DNA from 4 places in the Rahnella sp. BIGb0236 genome. Region 4 is predicted to be linked to each of the others. Evidence: predicted binding sites of a transcription regulator. Region 4 holds the regulator's gene; each other region holds the start of a gene.
What was found. Region 4 encodes PurR, which represses purine synthesis genes. Its sites were predicted from a motif close to CANGCAAACGTTTGCNTG; they were not measured.
Positions count from the first base shown of each region.

Region 1: galS (HTH-type transcriptional regulator GalS) is a predicted target of PurR. The motif match lies at 1,717-1,734, and genes of this name have one in related genera.
Region 2: gcvT (glycine cleavage system aminomethyltransferase GcvT) is a predicted target of PurR. The motif match lies at 2,306-2,323, and genes of this name have one in related genera.
Region 3: cvpA (colicin V production protein) is a predicted target of PurR. The motif match lies at 1,958-1,975, and genes of this name have one in related genera.

Region 1 is NZ_SOAO01000003.1:626,473-629,834, reverse strand. Features, by position in the region: gene mglB (galactose/glucose ABC transporter substrate-binding protein MglB) at 1-271, opposite strand, end outside; gene galS (HTH-type transcriptional regulator GalS) at 522-1,553, opposite strand; gene yeiB (DUF418 domain-containing protein YeiB) at 1,823-2,977, opposite strand; gene folE (GTP cyclohydrolase I FolE) at 3,153-3,362, opposite strand, start outside.
Region 2 is NZ_SOAO01000016.1:112,199-115,560, reverse strand. Features, by position in the region: gene gcvP (aminomethyl-transferring glycine dehydrogenase) at 1-617, opposite strand, end outside; gene gcvH (glycine cleavage system protein GcvH) at 723-1,109, opposite strand; gene gcvT (glycine cleavage system aminomethyltransferase GcvT) at 1,171-2,268, opposite strand; gene ubiI (FAD-dependent 2-octaprenylphenol hydroxylase) at 2,578-3,362, opposite strand, start outside.
Region 3 is NZ_SOAO01000003.1:377,209-380,570, reverse strand. Features, by position in the region: gene purF (amidophosphoribosyltransferase) at 1-1,367, opposite strand, end outside; gene cvpA (colicin V production protein) at 1,398-1,889, opposite strand; gene dedD (cell division protein DedD) at 2,413-3,201, opposite strand; gene folC (bifunctional tetrahydrofolate synthase/dihydrofolate synthase) at 3,191-3,362, opposite strand, start outside.
Region 4 is NZ_SOAO01000008.1:166,755-170,116, forward strand. Features, by position in the region: gene EDF78_RS17105 (C40 family peptidase) at 1-411, shown strand, start outside; gene purR (HTH-type transcriptional repressor PurR) at 1,000-2,025, shown strand; gene punR (DNA-binding transcriptional activator PunR) at 2,065-2,970, opposite strand; gene punC (purine nucleoside transporter PunC) at 3,107-3,362, shown strand, end outside.

The sequences.
Region 1 (3,362 bases), on a different contig from region 4:
CCAGGTTAATGGCTAACGCTTTCACACCCTTCGCCAGCATGACGTCTACCTGGTCATTCTGGGTAGACTGGCTGTTTTGCGAGTCATTCATCAGCAGTTGCACATCTGGAGAAGCTTTAGCATCTTTTTCAATGGCTTTGCGAACTTCAGACATGAAGTTGTCATCATATTTGTAGATGGTGACGCCGATTTTAGTATCAGCAGCATGTGCGGCAAAACCAAACATCATGCTTGCAGCCAGAGTCGCCAGGGTGAAGACCTTCTTATTCATTTGTATCTCCGGTTATGTAGGGTGTTACAGAATGTGGCACCGGAAACCCCTGCGGGAGCAGTACAGCTCCACGTCATGATTGTGGGTGCCTGCCATCCTTGACTGATAACGTCCTGACTCGCTGTGAAACAAGTCCGGCAAACCGGACCCAAAATGAATCATATTGAAAACGAATGAATCATAATGTGCGCGATGTTAATAAACTGTGAAAGTTCTCACAGATTGAAAACGGTTACATCGCGTTATTTGATCAATAAGTGACGGGTGCCACATTTTGCCAGGGTGCAACCGAATGGCGTCTGACCAGCGTCGGCATAAAACAATGCGAAACGCCCATAGCTAACTGTTCTGCCGCACCTTTTAAAGCCAGTTCGGTGGCCAGCGTCGCCATGGAAACGATCGGATATCGCACGGTGGTCATTTTCGGGCTGGTGTAACGGGCAATCGGAATATCGTCAAAACCGATCAGTGAAAAGTCATCCGGAATGTTAATTCCGTTTTCTTTCAACACCGCCATCGCACCGGCCGCCATCGAATCGTTATAGGCAAACACCGCGCTGAGGTGCAGATTACGCCCGAGCAGTTCCACCATCGCCGCCTCCCCGCCCTGCAGATCCGGCGAACTTTGCGCCCGCCATGCGGCAGGTGGCGCGTCACCGCTCTGATGTGCCTGCGTCATTGCCTGGGCGTAGCCCTGATAACGCTGCAAATCGTCTTCGATACCGTGACTTGACCCGATATAGCCGATGCGCTGATGGCCCTGCGACAGTAACAAACGCGTCGCCATCTCCGCACCGCTGACGTTGTTAAGCCAGACACAACGGTGCTCGTAGCCCGGAATGACGCGGTTAATCAGCACCATGCCGGATACCTGATCCATAAACCGCGAGAGTTCGTCATCGCCCAGCGCTTTCGAATGCACAATGAGTGCGTTACAGCGTTGACGAATCAAAACCTCAATGGCGTGCCTTTCTTTTTCGGCAATATGATAGCTGTTACCTATTAAAACGTATTTCTGATGCTGCTGTGCAACGGTATCCACCGCTTTCACCAGCGCGCCGAAAAACGGATCTGACACATCCATGACCACCACACCGATGGTGTCGCTGCTTTGCGTGGCCAGCGCCTGCGCATTGGCATTAGGCCGGTATCCCAGCGTGGCGACAGCCTGCAACACCTGCTCGCGGGCTTCTTTACTGGCGATAGCGGGATTGTTCAGAACACGTGAAACGGTGGCGACAGAAACCCCCGCCAGCCGGGCGACATCACGAATGGTGACCATGCGTCGCTCCGTGATCAGCCAGAGAGTGGTACGGAGGAATACGGAAATTTTTAACCCAGGAGGTAAAGAAGCCGGACAAAGAGAAGCGAGGTGAAGTGCGCATGGCGTTTCCTTTTTTAGTGTAGTGGTCGTCGGAGAGGCACGACCGCTATCCTAAACATTTTGCGAAAACGCCTGCGTGAATCTCGTCACAGGAAAGAAAACGTTTACATACAATTCTGTAACCTTCATCCCAAATCTATCATTTAGGATGATGTGACGATCTGGGATCAGGCGGTTTTCAGTTCAACACCGGAGGCTTTGACCGTCAGTTTACGCCATAACCACTCCACCGGTCCCTGACGGAAATGCCGCAACCACAGCAAGGTCACCAGCAAGTTGCACGCCCAGACCAGTGGCACCAGCGCCAGCAGTTGCAGGCGGTCGAAGTGCTGGTAGAAGCCGAAGACATTGAAGAATGTGGTGCAGATCAGCGTCTGTAACAGGTAGTTGGTCAGGGCCATGCGGCCAATCTGCGAAATCCAGTTCACCGCCCGCCAGCGGGAAATCTGCGGCCAGAAGCCGTAACACAGCGCCAGATAACTGACGGCCTGCATCAGCGAGCCAATTTCCCGCGGCACCTGCAATAAAAAACCGCTCCAGCGGTAGTCCCAGCCGGTGCGGTATTGCAGGTAAATCGCCGGAATTTGTATCAGTAATGAAAGCGGTAACAGTACAGCGGCAACTTTGCGGTAATGTGCGAGGCGAAACTCACCTTTCAGCCAGCCGCTGCGCATCAGCCCGGCACCTGTCAGCATTGCGCCCGCCAGTTCCCAGCCGTATTGCGCACCGATCGCCAGCAAACTGGAGGACAGCAAATCGAGGCGGTTGCGGATCGCTTCCCAGCCACCTTTCAGCCGCCAGTATTGTTCATATTGAATTTCCGCTGGTCCCGGGAGCCAGAAACTGCCGGGTTTCGGCGAGGTAATGAACCCGAGCATCGCCAGCACGGCGACGCCGATCAGATACAAAATAATGCCGGTGGAAATCAGCGACTGACTGCTGCGCCCTTCCCGCACCATCCGCCAGCACACCAGACCGATCAGCCCGTAAGACAGCAAGATATCGCCGTCCCACATCAGGGTGGCATGCAGAAACCCGCACAGTAAAAGAATCGACAAACGCGCCTGGATCCAGTGTTTACCGCGCGGCAGCAACAAAAACAGACCGCCGCCAAACAGCATGGCAAACATCATCAGGAATTTACCCTGCGCGACGACGTCGAGCACCGCCCAGGTCCAGGTATCAGAAACAGAGGGCGTTCCGGCAAACGCCGGATTCAGGTAAGCGGCTTTCGGTAAACCGAAGGCGCTGATATTGAGCAGAAGAATGCCAAAAATGGCGAGACCACGGGCAAAGTCGAGCGTGGCAATACGTGAGCGCACCCTGACATTCCTTTTGAAGATTATTGAGATATTTAAGAATAAGGGAAGAAAATCAGGGTGGCTACCCTCCAGGTAAATGAAGTTGCAGCAAGGCAGCCAGCGAGCAGAGCCCGATGAGCTGACTGATGTCAGTGACTCGGGTCTACGAACGCAGCGAACACCGCTGCGGCTTTAGTTACGACGGATGGCGGACGGTTCTTAAAAATTCTTGTCGTGTATTCTGGCTGGATTTGAAAAGTCCACCGAGTGATGTTGTCGTCGTTGCGCTGGTCGCATCACGCACGCCGCGCGCTTTCACGCAGTAATGCACGGCGTCAATGGAGACGGCCACGTTGGTGGTGCCGAGCAGGGTTTGCAAGGCCACCAGGATCTGCTGGGTCAGGCG
Region 2 (3,362 bases), on a different contig from region 4:
ACTTTTTCGGCTTTATCAACAATGATGTCAAAACCGAAGGTTTCCGCACGGGTACGGACCACGTCCAGCGTTTGCGGATGCACGTCGTCAGCCACGAAGAAACGGTTGGCATCTTTCAGTTTGCTGGCGCGTTTTGCCAGTGCCATGGCTTCGGCGGCGGCAGTCGCTTCATCGAGCAAAGAAGCAGACGCCAGATCCAGACCGGTCAGATCCAGGGTCAGTTGCTGGAAGTTCAGCAGCGCTTCAAGACGGCCCTGCGACACTTCCGGCTGATACGGCGTGTACGCGGTATACCAGCCCGGATTTTCCAGCATGTTGCGCAGGATAACCGGCGGCGTCAGCACCGCGCTGTAACCCATACCGATGTAGGATTTATAGCGTTGGTTCTGGCTGGCAATGGCTTTCAGCTCAGCCAGCGCCTGATGTTCCGTCACGGCATCGCCGACGGCCGGTGGCCCCGGCAACTGGATATCGACCGGAACGATCTGCTGGATCAGCGCGTTTAAGGAATCCGCACCGACCGTTTCCAGCATCTGTTGCTGTTGCTGAGAAGACGGACCGATATGGCGGCCGATAAAGGCTTCGCTGTGTTCGAGTTGGCTGAGAGTCTGAGTCATTTGCTACGCATTCCTGAAATCTGCTGGAGGTGTCTTGGGATACTGACAAAAGCTACGGGTCGGGAACTGCCCCGCAGGCTGCGGGGCGGGTAAAACAATGTGTAATTATTCGTCGATGGAAGCTGAATAGGCATCTGCATCAAGCAGCTTAGCCAGTTCGCTTTCGTCTGACGCTTTAATCTGAAACAGGAAACCGCTGCCATATGGCTCGCTGTTGACCAGCTCCGGGGAACCTTCCAGTTCGCCGTTCACTGCAACGATTTCGCCGCTAACTGGAGAGTAAATGTCGGAAGCCGCTTTCACGGATTCAGCCACGGCACAGTCTTCACCGGCAGTCACTTCGCGGCCGACTTCTGGCAGATCAACGAAAACCATGTCGCCCAGTAATTCCTGCGCGTGTTCGGTGATGCCTACGGTGTAAACGCCGTTGCCTTCTGAACGTACCCACTCGTGGGAAGAGGCGTATTTCAAATCTGCTGGAACATTGCTCATGTTATTTTCTCCAAAAAGTGCTTAATTCAGCGTTAACTGGATAATTTTTATCTCGAATTCGTTACTGCGCCAGAGGTTTGCCGTTACGGACAAAACCTGGTTTGGTGACTTTTACCGGCATTTCGCGGTTACGGATTTGCACAATGGCATGTTCGCCAATGCCCGCCGGAACGCGTGCCAGAGCAATACTGTAGCCCAGCGTCGGGGAGAACGAACCGCTGGTGATCACGCCTTCCAGCGTGTTGCCCGCGCTGTCGGTGAATCGTACCGGCAGTTCGTTACGCAATACGCCTTTCTCGGTCATCACCAGGCCTACCAGCTGTTCAGTGCCCTGCTCGCGCTGTCTTTCCAGTGCGTCACGGCCAATAAAGTTACGGTCTTCCGGTGCCCATGCGATGGTCCAGCCCATATTGGCCGCCAGTGGTGACACGCCTTCGTCCATTTCCTGACCGTAGAGATTCATGCCAGCTTCCAGACGCAGCGTGTCGCGTGCGCCCAGACCGGCGGGTTTCACGCCTGCGGCCAGCAATTTCTGCCAGAAATCAGCCACCTGCTCTTGCGGCAGCGCGATTTCATAACCCGCTTCGCCGGTATAACCGGTGGTGGCGATAAACAGATCGCCCGCCTGAACGCCAAAGAACGGCTTCATGCCCGCGACCGCTTGTTTTTGTTCAGCGGTAAACAAAGTTTCCGCTTTTTCTTTCGCCTGCGGCCCCTGCACAGCGACCAGCGCCAGATCATCACGCACCGTCAGTTCAACAGCGTACGGTTCTGCATGCTGCGAAATCCATGCCAGATCTTTCTCACGAGTAGCGGAGTTAACCACCAGACGGAAATAATTTTCGTTGAGGAAGTAAACGATCAGGTCGTCTATCACGCCGCCGGACGCATTGAGCATGCCGGTGTACAGCGCTTTGCCGGGAACGGTGAGCTTGGCGACATCGTTCGCCAGAAGATAACGGAGGAATTCACGGGTACGGGCACCGTGGAGATCGACAATGGTCATGTGCGAGACGTCAAACATACCGGCATCCTGACGCACGATGTGGTGTTCATCCAGCTGAGAGCCATAATGCAAAGGCATCATCCAGCCGTGGAAATCGACCATACGCGCGCCGCACGCAACATGTTGTTCATAAAGCTGAGTCTGCTTAACCATCTTATTCCTCATTTAATTAAGTGCATAAACAGCACACCGCGCAAACGATACCCTCGCTCGAACTTACCACTGAATAAGCTCACTAACCATAAGTTAAAATATGCAGAGCAGCGGGAATGTCAGTGATTTCACAAGGGCATTGTGCAGAGTTTTTGACTGGTAAACTGGGGTTTGCGGCGCAAAATCTACAAATAAACAGCAAAAGTATCGATGTTATATAACGACAAGGCCGGATTTCTCACCATTTGCAGAATGAAAAATCCGGCCCCGGATTAGAAAATGTAATGAAAAAATTGAGCTGAAATTAGATTATTTCAATCGAAGTGAATCGTCCCGTAACCATTCGGGTAAATCGTTCAGCCCCATCGCCTGACGGACCAGTTTCGGTTTCACACCCGGCAGGGAATCCGCCAGCGTCAGGCCGATGTCGCGCAGCAGTTTTTTGGCTGGATTATCCCCGGCAAACAGTTCGCGGAAGCCCTGCATACCCGCCAGCATCAGCGCCGCGCTGTGTTTACGACGACGCTCGTAACGGCGCAGGTACATGTGCTGGCCGAAATCTTTGCCTTCTTTTTGCAGACGTTTGATTTCAGACGCCAGTTCAGCAGCATCCATAAAGCCTAAGTTCACGCCCTGTCCGGCCAGCGGATGCACGGTGTGTGCCGCATCGCCGACCAGCGCCAGACGTTGTGAGGCAAAGCTGCGGGCATAACGGCCGGTCAGCGGGAAGGTCAGGCGCTCACTTTCTACGCGACACACGCCAAGTCGCAGGTCAAAAGTGCTGGCGAGGATTTTGTTGAACTTTTCAGGCTCCAGCGCGCTCAGGCGCTGTGCTTCATCCGGTGACACTGACCAGACGATAGAAGACAAATGGGTATCGGCCAGCGGCAGAAATGCCAGAATACCTTCACCGTGAAAGACCTGACGTGCAACAGACTGGTGCGGCTCTTCCGTGCGGATGGTCGCTACCAGTGCATGATGACGGTAATCCCAGAAAGTCAGCGGGATGTCGGCATGCTGGCGCAGCCATGACTGTGCGCCGTCCGCGCCGACCACTAAACGCGCGCTGAGCTGGCGATCATCATTAAGGGTGA
Region 3 (3,362 bases), on a different contig from region 4:
TTCTCGATATCCATATTATCTTCTTTCACTGCGGCGATCAGGTCGCTCAGATCCTGGAAGATTAAGGCATCAGCACCGATCATCTGATTGATTTCGCTGACTTCACGGCCATGCGCAATCAGTTCGTTGGCGCTTGGCATATCGATTCCGTACACATTCGGGAAACGGATTTCCGGTGCCGCTGACGCCAGATAAACACGTCGTGCCCCGGCTTCACGCGCCATCTCAACAATCTGCTGAGAGGTGGTGCCGCGCACGATGGAGTCATCCACCAGCAACACGTTTTTATCACGGAATTCAGCACGGTTGGCGTTCAGTTTACGGCGTACAGATTTACGACGTTCCTGCTGCCCCGGCATGATAAAGGTACGGCCAACATAACGGTTTTTCACAAACCCCTGACGGTACGGTTTATCCAGAATACGGGCGATTTCCAGCGCGATATCGCAGGAGGTTTCCGGGATCGGAATGACCACGTCGATATCCATGTCTTCCCATTCACGGGCAATTTTCGCGCCCAGCTTTTCACCCATACGGACACGGGCGCTGTAGACGGAAATTTTGTCGATGAAGGAATCCGGACGTGCGAAATAGACGTATTCGAACAGGCACGGATTGTACTGCGGGTTCTCCGCACACATGCGGGTGAACAGCTGACCTTTTTCGGTGATGTACACCGCTTCGCCCGGCGCAACGTCACGCAGGAACTCAAAGCCCAGCGTATCAAGCGCCACGCTCTCAGAAGCCACCATGTACTCGTTACGGCCATCTTCCAGCGTACGTTTACCGATGACCAGCGGACGGATACCGTGCGGGTCACGGAACGCCAGCATGCCGTGACCGATAATCATCGCCACACACGCATAGGCACCGCGAATTTTCAGGTTCACCGCCGCCACTGCCGCGAAAATGTTGTCTGCTTCCAGCGGGTAGTGCTGGAAACGATCCAGTTCACTCGCCAGGATATTCAGCAGGATCTCAGAATCGGACGTCGTGTTCACATGACGGCGCTGGCCTTCGAACAGGTTACTTCTCAATTCGTGAGCATTGGTCAGGTTACCGTTATGAGCAAGGGTGATGCCGAACGGAGAGTTGACGTAGAAAGGTTGAGCTTCTGAAGCGCTGGAACTGCCAGCCGTTGGGTAGCGCACATGGCCAATACCCATGTTGCCCTGTAAGCGTTGCATATGGCGGGCTTCGAAAACATCCTTCACCAGGCCATTCGCTTTACGTAAACGGAAGTTATTATTCGCGTCGATGGTGGTGATGCCTGCAGCATCCTGACCGCGGTGTTGTAACACCGTTAACGCGTCATAAATCGACTGGTTTACCGGCATGAAACCGGCGATACCGACAATACCGCACATGTTGTCTTTTCCTCTTCAGCGCTGCCAAAACTAAATATGTTTGGGCAAGAAACTCGACGTGCTCTGCAGGTAGTCAAAGAACCACCTGATGATATAACTGAACTGTGGGATCAACTGGGATTGCTTCCAGTCTTCGCTTTGTGAAAAACCGGTAAAAGTATCGAGGAAGAACAGCATCGCGGAGACGATTAACACCCCGCGCAGTGCGCCAAAGCACACACCTAACACCCTGTCAGTGCCGGACAACCCGGTTCTTTCAACCAGTGAACCAATCACATAGTTGACAATTGCACCTACGATCAACGTCGCGATGAACAAGATGGCAATTGCGATCCCGTTTCGAACTAACTCATCTTCGAAACGTGTGAAGTAGATGGCGAGGTAAGGGTAATAATGGCTGGCAACGAAAAAGGCACAAGCCCAGGTTACCAGCGATAAAGCCTCACGGACAAAACCACGGATTAAACTGACTAAAGCAGAAAATCCGATAACCGCAATGATGACGTAATCAATCCAGACCATTAACTATTCCAGTGTCTAATCCAGTCACGTCTGCCCCGGCATCCAGTTCGCGGCGAATTCTAACAGAAAAAGAAAACGTTTGCGTAGGGGAAATCTGCCGGTCAGACAAATTAATAATAGCGATTAAAAAAACCTCAATCGCAGCATAAACCTATAAAAATCCAGCCAGAGGATCTTATAGAAAAAGGGCACAAATCGCTTGTGCCCTCCGTGGTATTTTTTATGTATTTATCAACTCCCGCCCCTGCGAAAGGAGGGGTTGGGGTGGGGTATTAAGGGCAACTCTGAATCTGGCGTTGCCTGCTAAACCCCCTCCCAGCCTCCCCCTTCGCAGGGGGAGGAGCGAAGAACTCGATCGGCTCCCTCCCCGCCACTCCCTTCGCAGGGAGAGGAGCAAAGAACTCGATCGGCTCCCTCCCCTGCGAAGGGGAGGGTTGGGGTGGGGTATTAATGGCAACTCTGAATCTGGCGTTGCCTGCTAAACCCCCTCCCAGCCTCCCCCTTCCCAGGGGAAGGAGCAAAGTCAGTGTGCAGAATATGCGCGAACCTGCCCGCCTAATCCACTCAGCTGTTGCAGTTGCGGCAATGAGGCTTCGAGTTTCTGCTTCGAGGCATCCGGGCCGACGTACAGGCGCGTGATCTGCCCCTGAACCGGTGTGGCCGGAACGGTGTAAGCACGGAAACCTGACAGGCGCAGATTCGCTACAATTTCATTGGCTTTAGCGGCATTTTTCAATGCGCCAAGCTGAACCACATAAGACTGCCCCGCCGGTGCTTTTTCTTCCGGTGCAGGTTTCGGCTGTTCAACCGGTTTAGGTTGTTCGGCAACTGCCTTCGGTTGTTCGACCGGTTTCGGCTGCTCCACAGGCTTCGGTTTCACCGTGGGCTTAGCTTCCACCATCGGTTTAGGTTCAATCGTTTTTGGCTTCTGCGGCGCAGGTTTGACCGGCGCGGTCTGTACCGGTTTTTTCTGCTCAGGCAGTGTGGTGGCCGGCGGAGCTTCTATGGTGGTGTTGCCGGGTGCCACATTGCCCTGATTCGCAGCATTGGTATTGTTGGCTGAACTCTCCGTGTCCGGTTCGCCGTTCATGGCCTGATCGGCACCTTCCGGCGGCTGAGCAGGCAAAGATTGCGTGACCGGTGGCACCGAGTCCTGTTCTTCAACATCACCTGGTTTTGGCACCAATGGAATAGACGCAAATTCGTCTTCGTAATGCTTTTTCTTGCCGTCGAGTAAACCGGGCAAAATGATGACGCCCAGCGCCACCAGAATGACCGTCCCGACCAGACGATTTTGAAACTTACTTGCCACTGGTTTTCCCCGTGTCTAAAGCATCCATTACGTGAGCTACGGTATGGAACGAGCCGCAGACAATCACAATATCCTGAGGAGCCGCCTCCTGCATAGCCTGTTTCCAGGCAGACTCCACATCATCAAACTGGTGCGCCTGCGGCAGATGCGTCGTCAGTTCT
Region 4 (3,362 bases):
CGTTATCAGCACGCACAGCAAACGGCGATGACCAAGCTGATGCACCAGGTCGGCAAACCGTATCGCTGGGGCGGCACCTCTCCCAACACCGGTTTTGATTGCAGTGGCTTAGTCTATTATGCCTACAAAGATTTGATTCGCATTAAGATGCCACGCACAGCGAATGAAATGTACCATCTGCGCGATGCGGCACCGGTCAAACGCGGTGAACTGGAAAGCGGCGATCTGGTGTTTTTCAGAATTAATAATCGCGGCGCAGCAGACCATGTGGGTGTTTATGTCGGTAATGGCAAATTCATCCAGTCGCCAAGAACCGGTGAAGACATTAAAATCACCTCACTGGGCGATGATTACTGGCAAGATCACTATGTGGGCGCACGTCGGGTAATGACCCCGAAAACGATCCGATAATAAACAATTCGTTAAGTCTGAAGTTTCGCTAATCAGCCAATGAATAGCATTTAACGAAGAGTTTCTGCAGGGAAGAATGTCGGCGGATAAGGTGACTGCATCACATTGAAAAGGGCGATACCTGTTACCGGGATCGCCCTTTTTTATTGCGGATCGCTTATAAAATCAGTTCATTACCGCAGTAAAGCTGAAAGCGATAATCATAAGCAAAGCGCATACCGTGGTGATCAACGATAATTTCAGGTTGCTGTCCATCAAACCCCCTTTCGGATCAAGTTGTGGCATTTTTTAAGCCACACTAAATGTGTGCCAACGCATTTTCTCATAATTCACATTTAAAATCTTGTGCTGAATGACAATGCTGTCATGAGAATTTTGCTTCCACTTTCCTGCATTATAAGAGAAAATTGTCGGTTACCACGCCTGTGTGCCGGTCGATTTCACCCGAGAGCATTTCACGCCTCATTCTGAAGAATCCACCCAACGATTTCACTGCCCTTTTAGAAGTCAGCAGTTAAATCCACGCAAGCAAACGATTAACATAATGCTAACGTGCTGAAACACGTGAGTTCAGGAGTCATTGTTTACATGGCAACGATTAAAGATGTCGCAAAGCGCGCTGGCGTTTCCACTACAACCGTGTCGCACGTCATCAATAAAACACGTTTCGTCGCCGAAGAAACTAAAGCTGCGGTTCTCCTTGCCATCAAGGACTTACACTATTCGCCAAGCGCCGTGGCGCGCAGCCTGAAGGTTAATAACACCAAAACGATCGGTCTGCTGGCCACCTCCAGTGAAGCGCCCTATTTCGCCGAAGTGATTGAAGCCGTCGAAAACAGCTGCTTCTCCAAAGGCTACACGCTGATTTTGTGTAACTCGCACAACAATCTGGAGAAACAACAGGCTTACCTGCAGATGCTGGCGCAAAAACGCGTCGATGGCTTGCTGGTGATGTGCGCGGAATATCCCGACGAACTGCTTAATATGCTGGAGGAGTACCGCTCAATCCCGATGGTCGTCATGGACTGGGGCGAGGCGCGCAAAAACTTCACCGACAGCATTATTGATAATGCTTTCGAGGGCGGCTACATGGCCGGTCGTTATCTGATTGAACGCGGTCATCGTGATATTGGTGTGATCCCGGGGCAACTGGCGCGTAATACCGGCGGCGGTCGTTTCCAGGGTTTTGTGAAGGCACTGACCGAAGCCAATATTCCTCTGCGTGATGAATGGGTCGTTCAGGGCGATTTTGAACCGGAATCCGGCTATCAGGCGATGCATAAAATCCTGATGCAGAAAAGCCGCCCTACTGCGGTGTTCTGTGGCGGTGACGTGATGGCGATGGGCGCCATTTGTGCTGCCGATGAGCTTGGCCTGCGGGTTCCGCAGGATATCTCTGTGATCGGCTATGACAATGTGCGTAATGCCCGCTATTTCTCACCGGCGCTGACCACGGTTCATCAGCCTAAAGAGCGTCTGGGCGAAATGGCTTTTACCATGTTGCTGGACAGAATTGTCAGTAAGCGCGAAGAATCGCAGACCATCGAAGTGCATCCGAAACTGGTTGAACGCCGTTCCGTGGCCGACGGTCCGTATCGCGACTACCGCCGTTAATTGTGTAACTACGCCTGCCTGTGCAGGCGTTTTTTTTTGCTAATCCCGCAACCATTCCTCATTCATCGTTTCTGTATCGCCCATATAGTCCAGTAACCACGCCAGTGACGGCGACGGATTGCTCTGGTCCCACGTCAGACAACACGGGCTGTCGGGGAAACGATTTTCCAGTGTCAGCACCTGCAATTTATTCTGTTCTATCCACGGGATGACGCGATGAACCGGCATCATGCCGACACATAATCCTTCTGTCAGGCATTCCAGCGCACAGGTCCAGTCAGGCACCACCAGACGTCGCTGGTTGTCGAGCGTCCAGGTATCGCGTTTGGGCAATGTGCGGGAGGTGTCTTCCAGACAGAGCGCCGGATAAGGCCGCAGCTGGTCATCCCTGAGCGAACCGGACAACTGCGCCAGCGGATGTTGGGGGCTGACCACGCAGTGCCAGTCCATGAATCCCATGTCGCGAAAATTAAACCGGCCACCCACCGGTATGGCTCTCGTGGCACCGATAGCCACATCCGCCCTTCCGTCCACCAGCGCATCCCAGACACCGTTAAACACTTCCGAGTGGATGATCAGTTCCGTATCGGGAAAATGGCGGTAAAAATCGAGTACCAGCCTTCGCGTCCGCGCGGGTTTAACAATCCGGTCTACCGCCACGCGTAGTTCGCCGCGCCAGCCGTTAGCGACCTGCTGACACTGGCGACGGGTGGCTATCATTTTTTTTGTCAGAATGCGGGCTTCATCGACAAAAACCTTGCCCGCAGGCGTCAGCACCACGTCACGATGACGGCGTTCAAATAACGGCACTGCCAGCCATTGTTCAAGCTGCCGGACGGTGTAGCTGATGGCAGAAGGCACGCGGTGTAAATCCTGCGCCGCGGCACTAAAGCTGCCCGTTCTTGCCACCGCATCCACCACATCAAGAGCGTATTCTGACCACATATTTTAGCCTTCAACTTTTTTGATAGCAGAGTGCAAATATTAGCGTTTCACAACGCTGTTATCAAAGCGTTAAACTCCGCCTCCGGTACGTAATCTGCGTCAAATCACCTGCAATCACGACATTAACGAGACAATAATGAAACCCTCCTTTGGATTTATGCTCTATCTCGCGGGACTGAGCATGCTCGGCTTTTTAGCCACCGACATGTACCTTCCTGCCTTCAGCGCCATGCAAACCAGTCTGACAACCAGTCCGGGCATGATCAGCGCCAGCCTGAGTATTTTTCTCGGCGGCTTTGCCATCGGCCAGTTGTTGTGGGGGCCGCTGTCCGATCGCATCGGCCGTAAACCGGTATTGCTCATTGGCCTGACACTGTTTGCAGTGGGTTGTC